DNA from 3 places in the Fontibacillus forbon genome. Region 2 is predicted to be linked to each of the others. Evidence: predicted binding sites of a transcription regulator. Region 2 holds the regulator's gene; each other region holds the start of a gene.
What was found. The regulator Rex, encoded in region 2, represses fermentation and respiration genes when NADH is low (regulators of the CRP and FNR family bind a similar motif). The targets are predictions, from matches to a motif close to TTGTGAAATATTTCACAA.
Positions count from the first base shown of each region.

Region 1: a site for Rex is predicted at 2,920-2,937, ahead of nirB (nitrite reductase large subunit NirB). Genes of this name have one in related genera too.
Region 3: a site for Rex is predicted at 3,932-3,949, ahead of ACLB09_RS24770 (DUF438 domain-containing protein). Genes of this name have one in related genera too.

Region 1 is NZ_JBKGFV010000001.1:621,004-626,050, reverse strand. It holds gene nirD (nitrite reductase small subunit NirD) at 1-335, opposite strand, end outside; gene nirB (nitrite reductase large subunit NirB) at 368-2,803, opposite strand; gene ric (iron-sulfur cluster repair di-iron protein) at 3,034-3,744, opposite strand; gene ACLB09_RS02745 (NAD(P)/FAD-dependent oxidoreductase) at 3,927-4,493, opposite strand; gene ACLB09_RS02740 (winged helix-turn-helix transcriptional regulator) at 4,552-4,869, opposite strand.
Region 2 is NZ_JBKGFV010000001.1:804,424-809,470, reverse strand. It holds gene ACLB09_RS03745 (cell wall elongation regulator TseB-like domain-containing protein) at 1-124, opposite strand, end outside; gene ACLB09_RS03740 (amidohydrolase) at 185-1,483, opposite strand; gene ACLB09_RS03735 (redox-sensing transcriptional repressor Rex) at 1,461-2,123, opposite strand; gene dinG (ATP-dependent DNA helicase DinG) at 2,160-5,027, opposite strand.
Region 3 is NZ_JBKGFV010000010.1:50,971-56,017, forward strand. It holds gene ACLB09_RS24755 (gluconeogenesis factor YvcK family protein) at 1-321, opposite strand, end outside; gene rapZ (RNase adapter RapZ) at 397-1,290, opposite strand; gene ACLB09_RS24765 (ROK family glucokinase) at 1,346-2,296, opposite strand; gene ACLB09_RS24770 (DUF438 domain-containing protein) at 2,510-3,772, opposite strand; gene ACLB09_RS24775 (response regulator transcription factor) at 4,027-4,707, shown strand; gene ACLB09_RS24780 (HAMP domain-containing sensor histidine kinase) at 4,704-5,047, shown strand, end outside.

The DNA of each region.
Region 1 (5,047 bases), 180 kb from region 2:
GCCTGCAGTTCTCCCGCTGCAATCCATACTTGCCCGTCCTCTACCTTCACCGTCAGCATTTGCGCCTGACCGTTATCCGGAGCCTGGACGAGACCGGTGGTCAAATCGATTTTCCAATCGTACAAAGGATCGTACAAATAATGGCCCGACACGATTCCCTCCGCTAGCGGTCCGCCTTTAGGATGCGGGCTTTCATTTACGGCAGCGAAGATCCGGCCATCGGAGAGGCGGAAGACGGCAATCTGCCGTCCACCGATCTCCACTACGCGTCCGATCTGCACCAGAAATTGATCCAAAGCTCCTACAGGGAAAAACTCGTTTTTATTTATACTCATGTTAGGGCTCTCCTTTCTCTCTCCACCGATAATTACAGTTGATTGCTCATTTCCAAACGGTTAAACAGTTTGCCGCTGTTGTCTCCGTCACGAAGCATTTTCTTCCATGGATCCTCAACTTGTTTCAGGGCGAACTCGATGCGTTCCATCAATGCTTTCCGGTTTTCGAGATCGTCGACTACCACGGCCTTGATCTGTTCCAGCCCGATCCGTTCCACCCACTCCGAAGTTCTTTCCAGATAATTGCCGGTTTCACGGTAGTACTGCATCACCGCACCTACGATTTCAATCAATTCTTCATCGGTCTTCACTTTGCAGAGCGTATCCGCGAGCCGGGCTTTGATCCCGCCGTTACCGCCGACGAAAATTTCCCATCCGCCGTCATTCCCAACGATCCCGATATCTTTCGTGCACGACTCCGCACAGTTCCGCGGGCAGCCATTCACAGCCAACTTAAATTTGGCAGGGAAATCAAGCCGTTCGAATTTGCGTTCCAACGTAGCGCCCATACCCATCGAATCCTGCGTACCGAACCGGCAGAACTGCGAGCCTACGCATGTTTTCACCGTACGCAGCGATTTGGCGTAAGCGTAGCCCGACGGCATGTCGAGTTCTTCCCAGACCTTCGGCAAATCTTCTTTCTTCACGCCGATCAAATCAAGCCGTTGACCGCCGGTTACTTTGACGACCTTCACGTCATATTTCAGCGAGATGTCGGCGATCTTCTTCAGTTCTTCCGGCGTAGTTACGCCGCCGTACATCCGCGGAACGACCGTATAAGTCCCGTCTTTCTGGATGTTCGCGCTCATGCGTTCATTAACGAAACGCGATTCTTTCTCATCTTCATGCGTGTCCGGATTCAGCATACCGAGGTAGTAGTTGATCGCCGGGCGGCATTTCGAGCAGCCCTCCGGCTGGCTCCATCCAAGCACGTTCATAACTTCCTTCGTCGTTTGCAATCCTTTTTCTTTAATCTCTGCTACGATTCCATCACGGCTCATGGTAGTACAGCCACAAATCCCTTGTTTGGCCGATGTCTTGAAGCCGTCACCGAGTACATACTGCAAGATTTGCTCCACTACCGGCTTGCAGCCGCCGCACGAACGGGTTGCCCCGGTACATGCTTTGATCTCATCGACCGTCGTCATTCCCTGATTCGTAATTACGTCAACGATGGTGCCTTTGGTTACGCCGTTGCAACCGCAGACGATTTCTTCGTCCGACATCGTCTCTACCGAAGTTGACTTCTTGCCCCCGTCGCCGCAGCAGCCGGTTCCCATGAGCGAGCCGTACAATTCGTCCGTCATGACCGTTCTCAATTTAATGAGCTTTTGCAGTTCCGCCGAATCCGTAATATCGCCGAACAATACCGCACCGACCATGACGCCGTCTTTCAGCAAGATCTTCTTGTAAGTACGTTTCCAGTCATCTTTGTTTGCGATCACCGTATGCTCAGGACCATCGATGAATTCTCCGGTCGAGAACACATCGACTCCCGAGATTTTCAGTTTGGTCGATACGACCGACCCTTCGTATGGAGGAGCTTCCACGCCGCTGATATGCTTGGCCAGTACCATCCCCTGCTCGAACAACGGAGCGACCAGGCCGTAGCAAACGCCGCGGTGTTCCGTACATTCGCCGACCGAATATACGCCTTCCATCGAAGTTTGCATATAATCGTTTACGACGATCCCGCGGTTGACGGTAATTCCGCTTTCCTTAGCAACCGTTACATTCGGCTTGATCCCTACCGCCATGACGACAAACTCGGCATCGAGCACCGTATCGTCGGCGAACCGGAGGCCTGTGACTCGCGTATCGCCCAGCAATTCGGCCGTTTGCGCACCCATTTTGAATTTGATTCCCTGACGCTCAAGTTCAGCCTTCAACATGCTGGCGGCCTGATGATCGAGCTGGCGCTCCATCAAATCTTCCATCAAGTGAACGACCGTGACATCCATTCCGAGCTGAACGAGCCCTTTCGCGGCTTCAAGACCGAGCAGGCCCCCGCCGATTACGGCTGCCGTGCGGCACGTTTTCGCCGCTTCCAGCATTTGATTACAGTCGGCGATATCACGGAAACCCACCACGCCTTCTTTATCGCTGCCCGGAATCGGTAAAATAAACGAATTGGAACCCGTTGCGATCAAAACTTTATCATAAGGTACCCGCATTCCATCAGCAGTCACCACTTCTTTTGCCTGTTCGTCGATTTTCTGGACAGTAGTTCCCGTATGCAGCGTAATGCCGTTGTCACGGTACCAGTTCAAATCATTCAGTACGATGTCATCGATCGTTTTGCTACCTTCCAATACATACGAAAGCATGATCCGGTTATAGTTGGGATGCGGCTCGCTCCCAAACACCGTAATTTCAAATCTCTTCGTTAATTTTAAAATTTGTTCAACTGCACTAATTCCCGCCATCCCATTGCCGATCACCACGAGTTTTTCTCTATCTGTTCCCATTTTCAGTGTGCCTCCTTCAATTTACAGCTGCTTGTTAGGCTTACTAGACGTTTCAATCTTTATAATGAAATTATAAATTTAAAATTCAAAGTACATTGTGATCCATTTCACACTAAATGTGAATTTTATCACAATATTGTTCAAAAATTTCCGTGTTTTTCTATTGAAAAACACGTTTGTAGCCACTCTCGAGGAGAGAGGGAATCATTGTGTATTCATTTCTAACCTGTTTATTGAACCGTGTACCGGGGAAACAAGATATTATTTTCAAGATGAATATGACTGAATGTCATTCCTTCGAGTTCTTCCAAACGGGCATATGTCGTCCGGTAAGTCGTGCATGCATGCGCCGGCGGCTGAAAATCGCCGGTAATTTCCCGCAAACGTTTCAAAATATGGCCCGCACCCTCGTGCTCCGCCTCAAGTTCATCGATTGCCGTACGAAGCTTTAACAAAACTTGCTGCTCATGCCCAAGTTCCCAATTGATCATTTTCGGAAAAACTTCGGCTTCCTCTTTGGCTGTGTGTTCGAGCAATTCATCGCGAAGCTGGCCATACAACTGTGCTACCTCGAGCAAATGAGGATCATGCTCCCCATGCACGCGGGACACTTTCGTCACGCTTTTTTGAAGCTCCGGTAATTCTTCCCGCAAAAACGCATGATGTTTGTTCACGATATGCCCGATCAGGTCCTCGGAATCGGCATCTATCCACGATTCCCTTTCTTCAGCACTCGGATGCTCCGCCGCGAGCCGGGCCAAATCTGCCAGCAATTCTTCTACTTCGATATTTCTTTCCACTGCCGCTTCTTCAAGAGGACGGTTGCCTCCGCAGCAAAAATCGATTTTGCGACGGCGAAAATAGTCAGCCGACTTTGGAAACTCCAGCACTATGTCCCGGATCAATTTGTCCTTAGCGAAACCCTGCTTGTTCTCGGTCATAACCATTCCCCTCTCTGTTGGTTATTCTTTCTTGTTCAAAGTATACTGAACCTAGCCTATCGTATCTTCAAACCGGGCTTTGTGATTGCGGTCACAAACATTATGTCTAATCTGCGCAAAAAAAGCTTCCCCTGAGTTTTCAACTCAAAGGAAGCGGTAAAACACGTTTGATGCCATTTATTTCACTTTAATACATCATGATCAACGTAGCGTTCGCCGTTCAGTTCACTGATCAGCTCAATGGCTACTCTGGCTCCGTCTCCCGCCGTAATAATCGTGTGAACGCTTACGCCGGCGACCGTGCCTGCAGCCCAAATACGCGGATTGCTGGTGCGCCCGTTTCCGTCCGTTTCAATAACCGTCTTGATTCTCGGCTCTCTGCCCTCTTTGAGTTCAAGCCCGATGCTGCCGGCCAATTCCGTTAATGCCCCTGTTGCCAAAATCACGTGGGAAGCCTCATAGCTGCGGCCGGATTCCGTTTTTACGGTGACTTTCGAACCACCGTTCGTATCCACTACCGTGACTTTCTCTTCGATAAACTTGGCTCCGAACTTTTGGGCTTGCTCCCGACCGGTTTTTAGCAAATCCGGCCCGGAAATGTCCTTGGCTCCATAGTGATTTTCAATCCAAGCCCGTTTCGTCATACTGGCATTGCTGTCCAAAACCAGGGTTTCCTTCCCCGCCTTGGCCAGAAACAACGCCGCGCTTGATCCCGCTGGTCCCGCTCCGATTACTATTACCTCAGCCACAAGTACACCCACTTTCTATATATTTCGCGCCGCTCCGCTACGGGAAAACGGCACGTTCTTACTCAATCCACTGCTCCGCCCAGCACTGCACCTGCTCCATCACAGGATTGAGAGCTCTTCCCTTTTCCGTCAGTTCATATTCGATCCGTACCGGGGTTTCGGGATAGACATGACGGACAACGATGCCTTCCGTCTCCAGGTCCTTCATCCGTTCGGACAGCATCTTGTCGCTCATGGCCGGGATCCCGTTCGAAATATCCTTAAAGCGCTTGGGTCCACTCATTAGCGTACGAATAATCAGACCGTTCCAGCGTTTTCCCAAAATCACAAACGCCGACTCAAAACGCGGACACATTGCGAAATTGTTTTCTTCCATCTAAATTCACCTCTTAAAGTAAGAAACCAATTGGTGGATGTTAAACTTACAATTAGTTAGTATGTTCCATGATAGCATATTTTTTTGGTTATGAACACTTCTGTTCCAATGGCAGATTACTTTAGATTATACAACAACTCCCTGATGAGAAAAACGGCTGCCTCGGCGGCAGCCGCTA
Region 2 (5,047 bases):
GAATAGCTTCTCTTTCTCCCTCCCATATATCCTGATGGATATACAGATAAAAGCGGTGAAGGCCAAGGAGCACGAGCACCAAAATCACAATGGAGAGCAGAATCCATTTGGTTCTGTTTCTCAAGCCTCTCTTCCTTTCCCCCATACCGGCGTATTCAAGCCTGTCATGTCAACGTTCGACGTACTATCGGCCAAGCAAGCCTTCAAAAGCGGCCTGTGCTTCATACCGAACTTTCTCTTCGTCCAATGTCAGGCAGGCCCCATGCTTGACGACCTGCTTGCCGTTTACCCATACGTGTTCCACGTCCTTTGGACCCGCTGAGTAAACGGCATGGGAAATATAATCGGTCCGTGGCAGGAAATGGGCCTGCTCCGTATTGACCGCGATAAAATCCGCCTTCATGCCTGCGGCAAGCTTCCCCGTATCTTGAAGGAAGAGCGATTTAGCGCCATACTCCGTACCCATACGAAGGGCTTCCTTTGCAGGGATTGCTGTAGGGTCACCCGATACGCCTTTATGGATCAACGCCGCCAGACGAATTTCCTCAAACATATCCAGGTTGTTATTGCTTGCCGCGCCATCCGTGCCGAGCGAAACGGTTACTCCGGCTTTAAGCAGCTCCGGCACGCGGGCTACGCCGCTCGCCAACTTGAGGTTGCTGCCCGGGTTGTGGGATACGGCCACTTGATGGGTCGCCAGAATTTCGATTTCCTCGTCGGTCAGATGAACGGCATGCGCCAGCAAAGCCGGGCGGCTGAACAATCCGAGATTCAGCAGATGTTGGGCAGGGCGCACGCCGTAATCGGCGACGTTCTGTTCCACTTCGGCCCGCGTCTCGGACATGTGCGTATGCAGCGGAAGATCCAGATCATGGGCGGCTTGAACGATTCGTTCGATGTAATCCGGCGGACAGGTATAAGGGGAATGCGGCGACATCATCGTCGTAATCCGCCCATCCGCCTTGCCATGCCAAGCGCGGGCAAAAGCCACCGCTTCGTCCAGCTTGTGCTGTTGAACTTCCGGCGGGCACAAGCCGATGACGCCGCGTGTCAGCACGGCGCGAATGCCCGATTGCTCGACGACGGCAGCCACCTGGTCCATATGATCATACATGTCCAGGAACGTGGTCGTACCGCCTTTGAGCATCTCCAGAACCGATAACGCCGTGCCCCAGTAGACGTCTTCCCCGGTAAACTTCGCTTCCATCGGCCACATTTTTTCCTGAAGCCAAGTCTGGAGCACCATATCGTCGCCGTAACCGCGAAGCAGAGACATTGCCGCATGACCATGCGTATTTACAAGGCCCGGCATAAACAGCAGGCCTTTCCCGTCAAAGGTTTCGGCTCCCTCCACCCCTTCGGGACGGGCTTCGCCGATGTAGGTTATCGTGCTGCCTTCAACCAGCATATAGCCGCGAATTACCGGGTTTTCCCGGTCCGGAACGGCAAATGTGCCGTCTTTAATCAACCATTTTCGAGTCATGCTCACTATGTTCCTTTCCTCCATCCAAATAATAAGCCAAACTGATCAGATCGGTTGTGAAATCCGCCGCATGAACGCGCACCCCGGCAGGAACCTTAAGGATCGTGGGAGCAAAGTTCAAAATCGCCTCGATTCCGGCGGCGACGAGCTGATCGGCCACGCGCTGCGCTTCCACGTCCGGCACCGTAATAATTCCGATGCGGATATGATTGCCCTTCACGGTTTCGACCAGATCTTCGATCGGCTGGACCGTGATATTGTTGATCTGGGTTCCGATTTTCCCCGGAGACGCATCAAACACGGCGACGATTTTCATATTGTCCTTCAGATACGCGTTGTAATTGGACAACGCTTGCCCGAGATTACCGGCACCGATCAGGGCCACATTAATCTGCTGGTCCAAATTTAAAATTTGCCGGATTTTTTCGATCAGATAGGAAACGTCATACCCGATCCCCTTGCGGCCGAAGTCGCCAAAATAAGCAAGATCCTTACGGATTTGAGCGGGGTTGAGATCCAGCTTTTGCCCCAGCTCCTGGGAAGAAACCGTCGGGACTTCCCGGCGGCTGAGTTCATTAAGAAATCGTAGATACACCGGCAATCTGCGTACTACGGCATCTGAGATTTTTTCCGATTTCATTGGTTATCCCCCTAATAGGCGCGATTTGAAGAACAATTATTGTTCATCTGCGTTCAGCCATTCCGAAATTCGAGGAACCATCTGCCCTAGCGGCATATGCTCCATTTTCGGTCCGGGCAAAGAATATAAAAAGTATTTTCCGTAGTAAGATTCCAAGATGCGTGTATCGTAAACAACCACGATGCCGCGGTCCTGAGAAGACCGCACCAGCCGTCCGAAGCCTTGCTTGAAACGGATGACGGCCTGCGGAACGGACAGCTTCATGAACGGATTTTTCTTCTCCTGCTGAAGCCGTTCGCTCTTCGCTTCCACGAGCGGATGGTTGGGTGGCTGGAAAGGCAGACGGACGATAGCGAGGCTTGTAAGAGCCTCTCCGGGTATATCCACCCCTTCCCAAAAACTGCTGGTTCCGAGCAGCACGGAGGCATTTTGGCCCTGGAAACGGCGGGTCAGCTTGGTCCGGCTTCCGCTGTCCATCCCCTGCCCGATCACGGTGATCCCTTCGGTGGCCAACAGCTCCTTCAAAGGGTCGTAAACCTGTCTTAACATCCGGTAAGAGGTGAACAGAACCAGCATGCGACCCTTGGTGACGATCGCCGTATCGGCGAGGGATTTCACCAGGGTACTTACAAAATGATCGTCACCGACACTGCCCTTGACGCTTGGAAAATCCCTGGGAATAACCAGTAGCGCCTGATCACGGTAATTAAACGGCGAAGGCAGCATCGAAGTAATCAGCTTGTCCTCCTCCGCAGCTTCCCCGAGTCCAAGCTGCTCGATCATATACTGGAACGATTTATCGACGGACAAAGTTGCCGAAGTCATAACTACGCTCTTCTTCTTGTCGAAGAAATATCCCTTCAACTGGGCGCTTACATCGATCGGAACGGCAAAAATTTGCAGCGAGCGGCTGCGGTAATTGCCGTTGCCTTCGATCCAGTACACCGTACCGGGATCCTCCAGCTTTATAAAGAAACGCAGAGCATCGCGTTCACTTCCCAAATCTTTTAGTAAGCCGCTGATATCGGTCATGAGGCTCTCGGATCCATAATCGTTATCGTCTTCCCTCAATTCGTTCAGCAGACGCTCCCCTTTGCGGAGGACGTCCCCGAGCGTAACGTAGATCTGATTCTCGAGTGCGGTGAGCGCGTCCCATGCCTTCGGCTTCTTCTGCGGCAGCAATCGCAACACGAACTGTCCCGGATCGCCCGAAGCCGCGTCGCTCCGTTCGGGCATCAGGGTGAACAATTGTTCGGCCAGCCGGTCCCAATCGTCCTTCACTTCGATCAGCGAAGGATATAAGCCATCGATGACCGAACACCACTCCGCGGACTTCTCGCTCCCGGACTGTTGCAGAATCATGCGCAAGTTCGGGAATTGTCCGGTTTTGCTGTCCTTAAACAACCGGGTCAGCGTATGAACGACCGTAAAATATTTCATCTGAAGCCCAAGATGTTTGCCTGCCACTTCTTCCAAATGATGCGCCTCGTCGATTACGAGACGTTCATAGCCCGGCAGTAACTGATGACCGGCCTGTATATCGGTAAACAGTTTGGAATGGTTCGTAATGACCACATCGGCCACGCCGGCTTCATGCTTGGCTTTATGATAATAACATTTACGGAACCACGGGCAAGAGCGGCCAAGACAGGAATCGGACTCGCTGGCCACCGTTTCCCAAAAGTCTCCGCCGCGGTTTCCGAGATTTAGCTCCTCGTCATCCCCCGTCTCCGTTTGAGCCAGCCACACGATCATCTGAGCGGCCGTCATCACCTCTTCTTTAGGTGTCGCAAAGTCTCTTCTATTAATTTTATGTTCAAATTTGCGTAAACACAAATAGTGTTGCCTTCCCTTGAATACGGCAGCGCGGAACGGAAAAGGAACGACTTCCGTTAACAGGGGCACATCCCTTTCCCGTAGCTGCTCCTGAAGGTTGATCGTATGCGTGCTGACCATCACTTTTTCATCCTGTTTCACGCTGTGATAAATGGCCGGCAGCAAATAACCAAGCGATTTGCCGGTTCCTGTTCCAGCTTCGATCAACAAATGCTTATCCTCATCGAAGGCGCGCGCCACTTCGCCCAACATCAGATTCTGCGCTTCGCGTTCCTCGTATTCCGGCAATTTGGCCCTCAGCCGCTCCCTCACCTGTTCCATAAACTGTTCGAAGGATAAATCGCGCAAAGGGTTGCCGAGCATGGAGTTTCTTGGCGGCTCAATATCCATCCAGTCCTCCACCTGCAGGGCAAACTGACGGTAGTACGTAAAGCCATCCGGATTCTGTTCGGCTTCGCGTTCCCGTTCCTGCAGCATGGCATCAAAGAACCAGCCCAGGTCGCTGTCTTCTCCGACAAACAAATCCGACAACCGCTGCAGCACAAGCAGCGGCAAATCGGCCAGTTCTTCAAGGCATTTCAGAAAAATAAGCGCGGTCGCCAAAGCATCGCTATCCGCCTGATGGGGACGGTCATGCTCCACGCCGAATTCGGAAGCGACAAGTCCTAACTGGTAGGTGGTCAGCGAAGGAAAAAATATTTTCAAAAAATCCATCGTATCGAGAATACGCCCGGTAAAAGGCAGATAGCCGGTCTTATCAAGCGCACTCTGCAAATAATTGAAATCGAACGCCACATTATGGCCGACGAGAACGGCATCGTCAAGCAGCGGAACCATCTCCATCATGACTTCATCCAGCTCCGGCGCATCCTTGACGTCGTCTTCCGTTATTCCCGTAAGCCCCGTAATAAACGGGGGGATGGGCACTCCGGGCTTCACATAGGAGCTGTAAACCCGGGATACCTTCATATCTTCATCTATAATCGCAAGCCCTGCTTGAATAATTTCATCAGAGGACTGGTTACCCGTCGTTTCAAAATCGAGTACGGCATATTTCATGAATTCCAAATCCCTTTCGTTCCAGTCTC
Region 3 (5,047 bases), on a different contig from region 2:
CACGCGGCTAAGCTCACGAACAGCGGTAACGAAATCACCGGAAATATCGGTGATCGCCGCTAAAATCAAGTTGCCCAAACTATGTCCGGCCAAACCCGATCCGGAGGCGAAACGGTAATTAAGCATATCCGACAACAACGGCTCGACGTCCGCCAAAGCGGTTAATACGTTACGGATGTCCCCCGGAGGCGGCATTTGCAGCTCGCTGCGGAGAATCCCGGAACTCCCGCCATCATCGGCTACGGTAACAATGGCCGTAATATCGAGCGGTTTCTCTTTCAATCCGCGAAGCATAACCGATAGGCCGGTTCCCCCGCCCATCACCACGATCCGCGGCACTCTTCCTTCCTTGGACCGATTTGCCACTTCTGACTCACCACTTTCTCTGAGCGGCCACTAATGCCGGTCTCGGCCCTCGTCCCGATGACTCACGCGAATGGTTTCCGTTTCGCTGGTCCCGAGCATCCGGCCCAAATATTCGGCGATCGCGACCGAACGGTGCTTACCGCCGGTACAGCCGATCCCGATAATGACCTGGCTTTTTCCCTCTTTATGATATTGAGGCAGCAGGAAGTGCAGCATGTCTAACAACTTGGTCAGGAATACCTGGGTTTCCGGCCACTTCATAACATAATCATATACTTCACTGTCTTGTCCCGTGTGCGGACGAAGCTGCTCAATGTAATGCGGGTTCGGCAGGAACCGGACGTCAAACACCAGGTCGGCGTCGATCGGTATGCCATATTTAAATCCGAAAGATGTAATATTAACAGATAAATTGCTGCTCTCCAAGTGGGAAAACCGGGTAATGATCTTTTCTTTCAACTGGGCCGGCTTCATGCTGCTGGTATCAATGACCTGGGTAGCCGACAGTTTCAGCTCCTCAAGCATTTTGCGTTCCAGCCGGATTCCGTCGAGCGGCATCCCCTCCGGAGCCAACGGGTGGCGGCGGCGGCTTTCTTTATACCGCTGTACCAGCACCGCATCGGTGGCGTCCAGGAACAGGATCTCGCTTTTGATAGTGAAATGATCTTTAATGTACCCGAGCGACTCCGACAGGGCGGTGAAAAATTCCCGGCCGCGAAGGTCGATGACAAGCGCCACTTTGGCGATCTTGCCCTTGGACTGTTCGATCAGCTCCGCAAACTTAGGGATAAGAACCGGGGGTAAATTATCGACGCAGAAAAATCCGAGATCTTCCAAGCTTCTTACAGCAAGTGACTTACCGGCTCCCGACATGCCAGTAATAATAATCAGATTGGCAACTGAAGAAGTATCTTTTTCCGGCATCCTTTTCCCTCCTCGAAAAATCTCCTATTCCTTATATCTCTTATTTAAACTCCTATTACGAACGAAGGAACAATCCGGCCGCGCCGACCATTCCGGCGTCGTTCCCCAGGGAAGCAGGGACGATCTTGAGGCCCTTTTGGACCGGTTCCGGCGTATGCTTGGCAAATACGTTGCGCACTTCGTCGAACAAAATGTCTCCGGCTTTGGACACGCCGCCGCCGATGATGAACAGCTCCGGATTCAGCACGACGGCAACAGCGGCCAGTGATTTACCGAGATAGAAAGCGGCGCGGTTTACGATCCGGATCGCCGTTTCGTCGCCGGCTTTTGCCGCGTCAAATACGTCTTTAGCCATGATGTTCTCGACCAGTGCAAGGGAAGTACGTTCCCCGCGCGCTACGGCATCCTTGGCCATACGGATAATTCCCGTTGCGGAAGAAACCGTCTCCAGGCAGCCCATTTGGCCGCATCCGCATTGAATCGCTTCCAGATCCGGCACGACAGCCATATGTCCCAGCTCTCCGGCCAATCCGCTGAACCCTTGATAGATTTTGCCGTCAATAATGATGCCGCCGCCGACGCCGGTACCCAGCGTATAGCATACGCAGTTTTCAACGCCTTTGCCTGCGCCGCCCCAAGCTTCGCCAAGCGCCGCCACGTTGGCGTCGTTGTCTATTTTGATCGGCTTGCCCAAACGTTCTTCCAGGATTTCACGAATGTGAAGATCCTTCAAACCTACATTCGGCGCCAAAATAATAATGCCTTCGCGTACGTTAGTAAAACCGGCCACCCCGGCACCTACACCTGCCACTTGCTCCCACTCAAAAGGGGATTGTTCCACAATCAGGCGAACATAGCGCTCGATGTTATTAACGATCGTTTCAGCGCCCTTCTCCGTTTCGGTGGGCCCTTCGTAAGTATGAAGAAGCTGACCTTCTTCATTACAGATGCCGACTTTAATCGCCGTTCCGCCCAGGTCAACACCAATGTAGATTTTTTCAGACATTGTACAAGCCACCTTTTTCTCTAAATAGTAAATAATACGATAATATTCCTACGTACCAACTATAAGCGAACCCATCCGTTCGGTCAAGAGACGCCGGAAGTCAGAGAATCCAGTAAAGACAAGGCTTTCCGGCAATATGACAACGATCACAACCATTGGAAAAAGAAACCGCCCCGACCTCCGCAACAAGCGGAAATCAAGGCGGCAGTCCAATTAGGACATGATCCGTTTCTGCCCTTCCAGAGCGCGAATCGGCGCGATATTTTGCGTGAATTCGAGGGTGCCCAGATAACGTCCGTCCTCGCTGCGAACCGCGAAGTACCGGATATACACAAATTTGTCCTTAACCGGAATCCAGAAGTCCTCGGCGTCCTTTTTCCCGGCTTTGAAATCCGCCAGCAGTTCGTTTACGATATGCACGCTTTGCGGCGGGTGGCAATTCTGCACCGTCCGGCCGATGACCGCTTTCGTGCGGGCAAATATCCGCTCCTTGCCGTGGGAGAAGTAACGAACCACATCGTTCTCGTCGATAAAGGTCAAATCCACGGGCAGATGGTTCATGACCGCTTCAAGTTGCTCCACCGACAGGATGCCGGTCTGAAATTTCACGTACCCTTGGGGAGCTCCATCCTCCTCCTCGCTTCCATCCTCCGCCGTCTCCATGCCCGGGATCGGAGAACGCTCTGGAATCCATTCCTGGTCGGGAGACGTCAGGCAGAAGCCGATCTGGTCGCTTTCGCGGGCGATTTTTACCCACTCGTCTTCGGTTAGCTTCTCCAGGGCCATCGGCAGCAAAATGTTCTCCTCTTTGAAGATCATCGCATTTACTTCCTGAATGATCCGCTCCAGATCGATGCACAGCGTCTCTTGGTCGCCGTCATAGGACGTCAGTTTGGCCTTGACCTCCTTGATCATTGCGCGAATGCCGTCATCGACGCCCCACATGACCTTGGTCGGACCGAAAATGCCGTATCTCTCCAAATAAGGAAAGAGCAGATTCTCTTTTCGGCTGTAGTGTTTATCGATATCAAGCAGCAGGCTCAAGTCCTCCAACAGTTTGTAAATAACGTCTTCGGTAACCTCTTTTTTGAATTTGTCCAGATGAAGCGCGATTTTGAAGTTGACCAGCCGCTCGATCTCGCGATTCTCCAGCTTGAACGTATGAACCGGATGCCCCGGCTGCTCTTCCGGCGTGGAGGAACGATGAATGTCTTCAATCGAGCCTTTAAAAATTTCGGTATGCACGGAACACAGCCGCTGCACCTCTTCGACGGGAATGCCCTCCTCCTCCATCAGCGCATGCTCCATCGCGGAGATTTCGGACACGGTAACATCGCCTACGGCTTCTTCGAAGCGTGCCTTTACTTCCTCCACGCTCTTCCCCTCATGCAGTTCCTTGATGATTTCCTTCAGCAGAGCCTGACGGCGCGTCTGTTCCGGTACGCTTTGCTCCCGGTTGTTGATGAGTTCGCTCATTTTCGGATCTCCCTTCACCTTTTCATTTCAATTAATTCATTGTCCATGGGCCTGATATGCCGCTAAAAGTCTGATCAAATATTCTATCAATATTAAAATAAGTAAAATTTAAGTGATAACCGTTCTCACATAAAAAGTAGCATAGCGGATATAGCCGACTTGTGATTGTAATCACAAATTAAAATTTGTTGACCCGGACGGTTTATTTTTCCTCACCAATTTGCCACAATAGATTCCGAAAGGAATGATTCCAGATGATATCAAGCAAAAACATCTTATATATTGAAGACGACCGGGAAATCGGGGAATGGGTTAGCTCGGACTTAAGGGAGCGCGGGTACGGCGTCACTTGGCTTACCAGCGGAGAACGTGCCGTCGAAGAGGCGGCTTCGAGCCAGTTGGCTATCCTGGATGTCATGCTGCCCGGACTGGACGGATTTACCGTAGGGCAGCGGCTGAAAAAGCAGTATCCCGGAATGCCGATATTGATGCTGTCCGCTAGGACATCGATCGATGACAAGCTGCAGGGTCTCCAGTTTGCCGACGACTACCTGACCAAGCCGTTTCATCCCGATGAGCTGGCGGCCCGGGTCGAGGTACTGTTGCGCCGCAGCGGCGCGGCTTCCTCCGAGGCGTTGGAATTAAAGCATCTGCTCGTGTACGAAAAAGAAAACACGATCAAAAACCGGGAGACGGGGGAAGAAATCGTATTGACCGGGAAACAGTTTCACATTTTTCAATATTTGCTGAGACATCTCGGGCAGATCATGACCAAGGAACAAATTTTCGAAGCGGTCTGGGGCGAACCTTATCTCGACGGTGATAAAACCTTGATGGTACATATCCGCCATTTGCGCGAAAAATTAGAGCGCGATCCCGCCGCCCCGGAAATTATCGAAACGATCCGTGGCATCGGCTATCGGGTGCGGTCATGAGACCCGCTCACAAACTCAAATTCCGCAACTCGCTGCTGTCGCGCTATCTGGTCATCATTTGCTTCGCGCTCGTGTTCATCCCGATTCTGATTCCGTTCAGCTTTATCGCTTCGTGGGGCGTTAACCGGCTGCTGTTTCCCGCGTCGGTGGAGCAAGAACCCTTACCGCGCTCCTATGGGTCAGCCTATACGCTGGAGGAGGCATGGCACAAAGAAGCTCTGGCCTTTGGCGGAAAAACGCCGGCGGAAATTGATGCCGGTCTGAAGAATCTCAAACAGCGCTATCCGGATGCTTCCATGTTCTGGGTCGACGCGGAAGGCGTAACCCGCCTTCGGTTGCC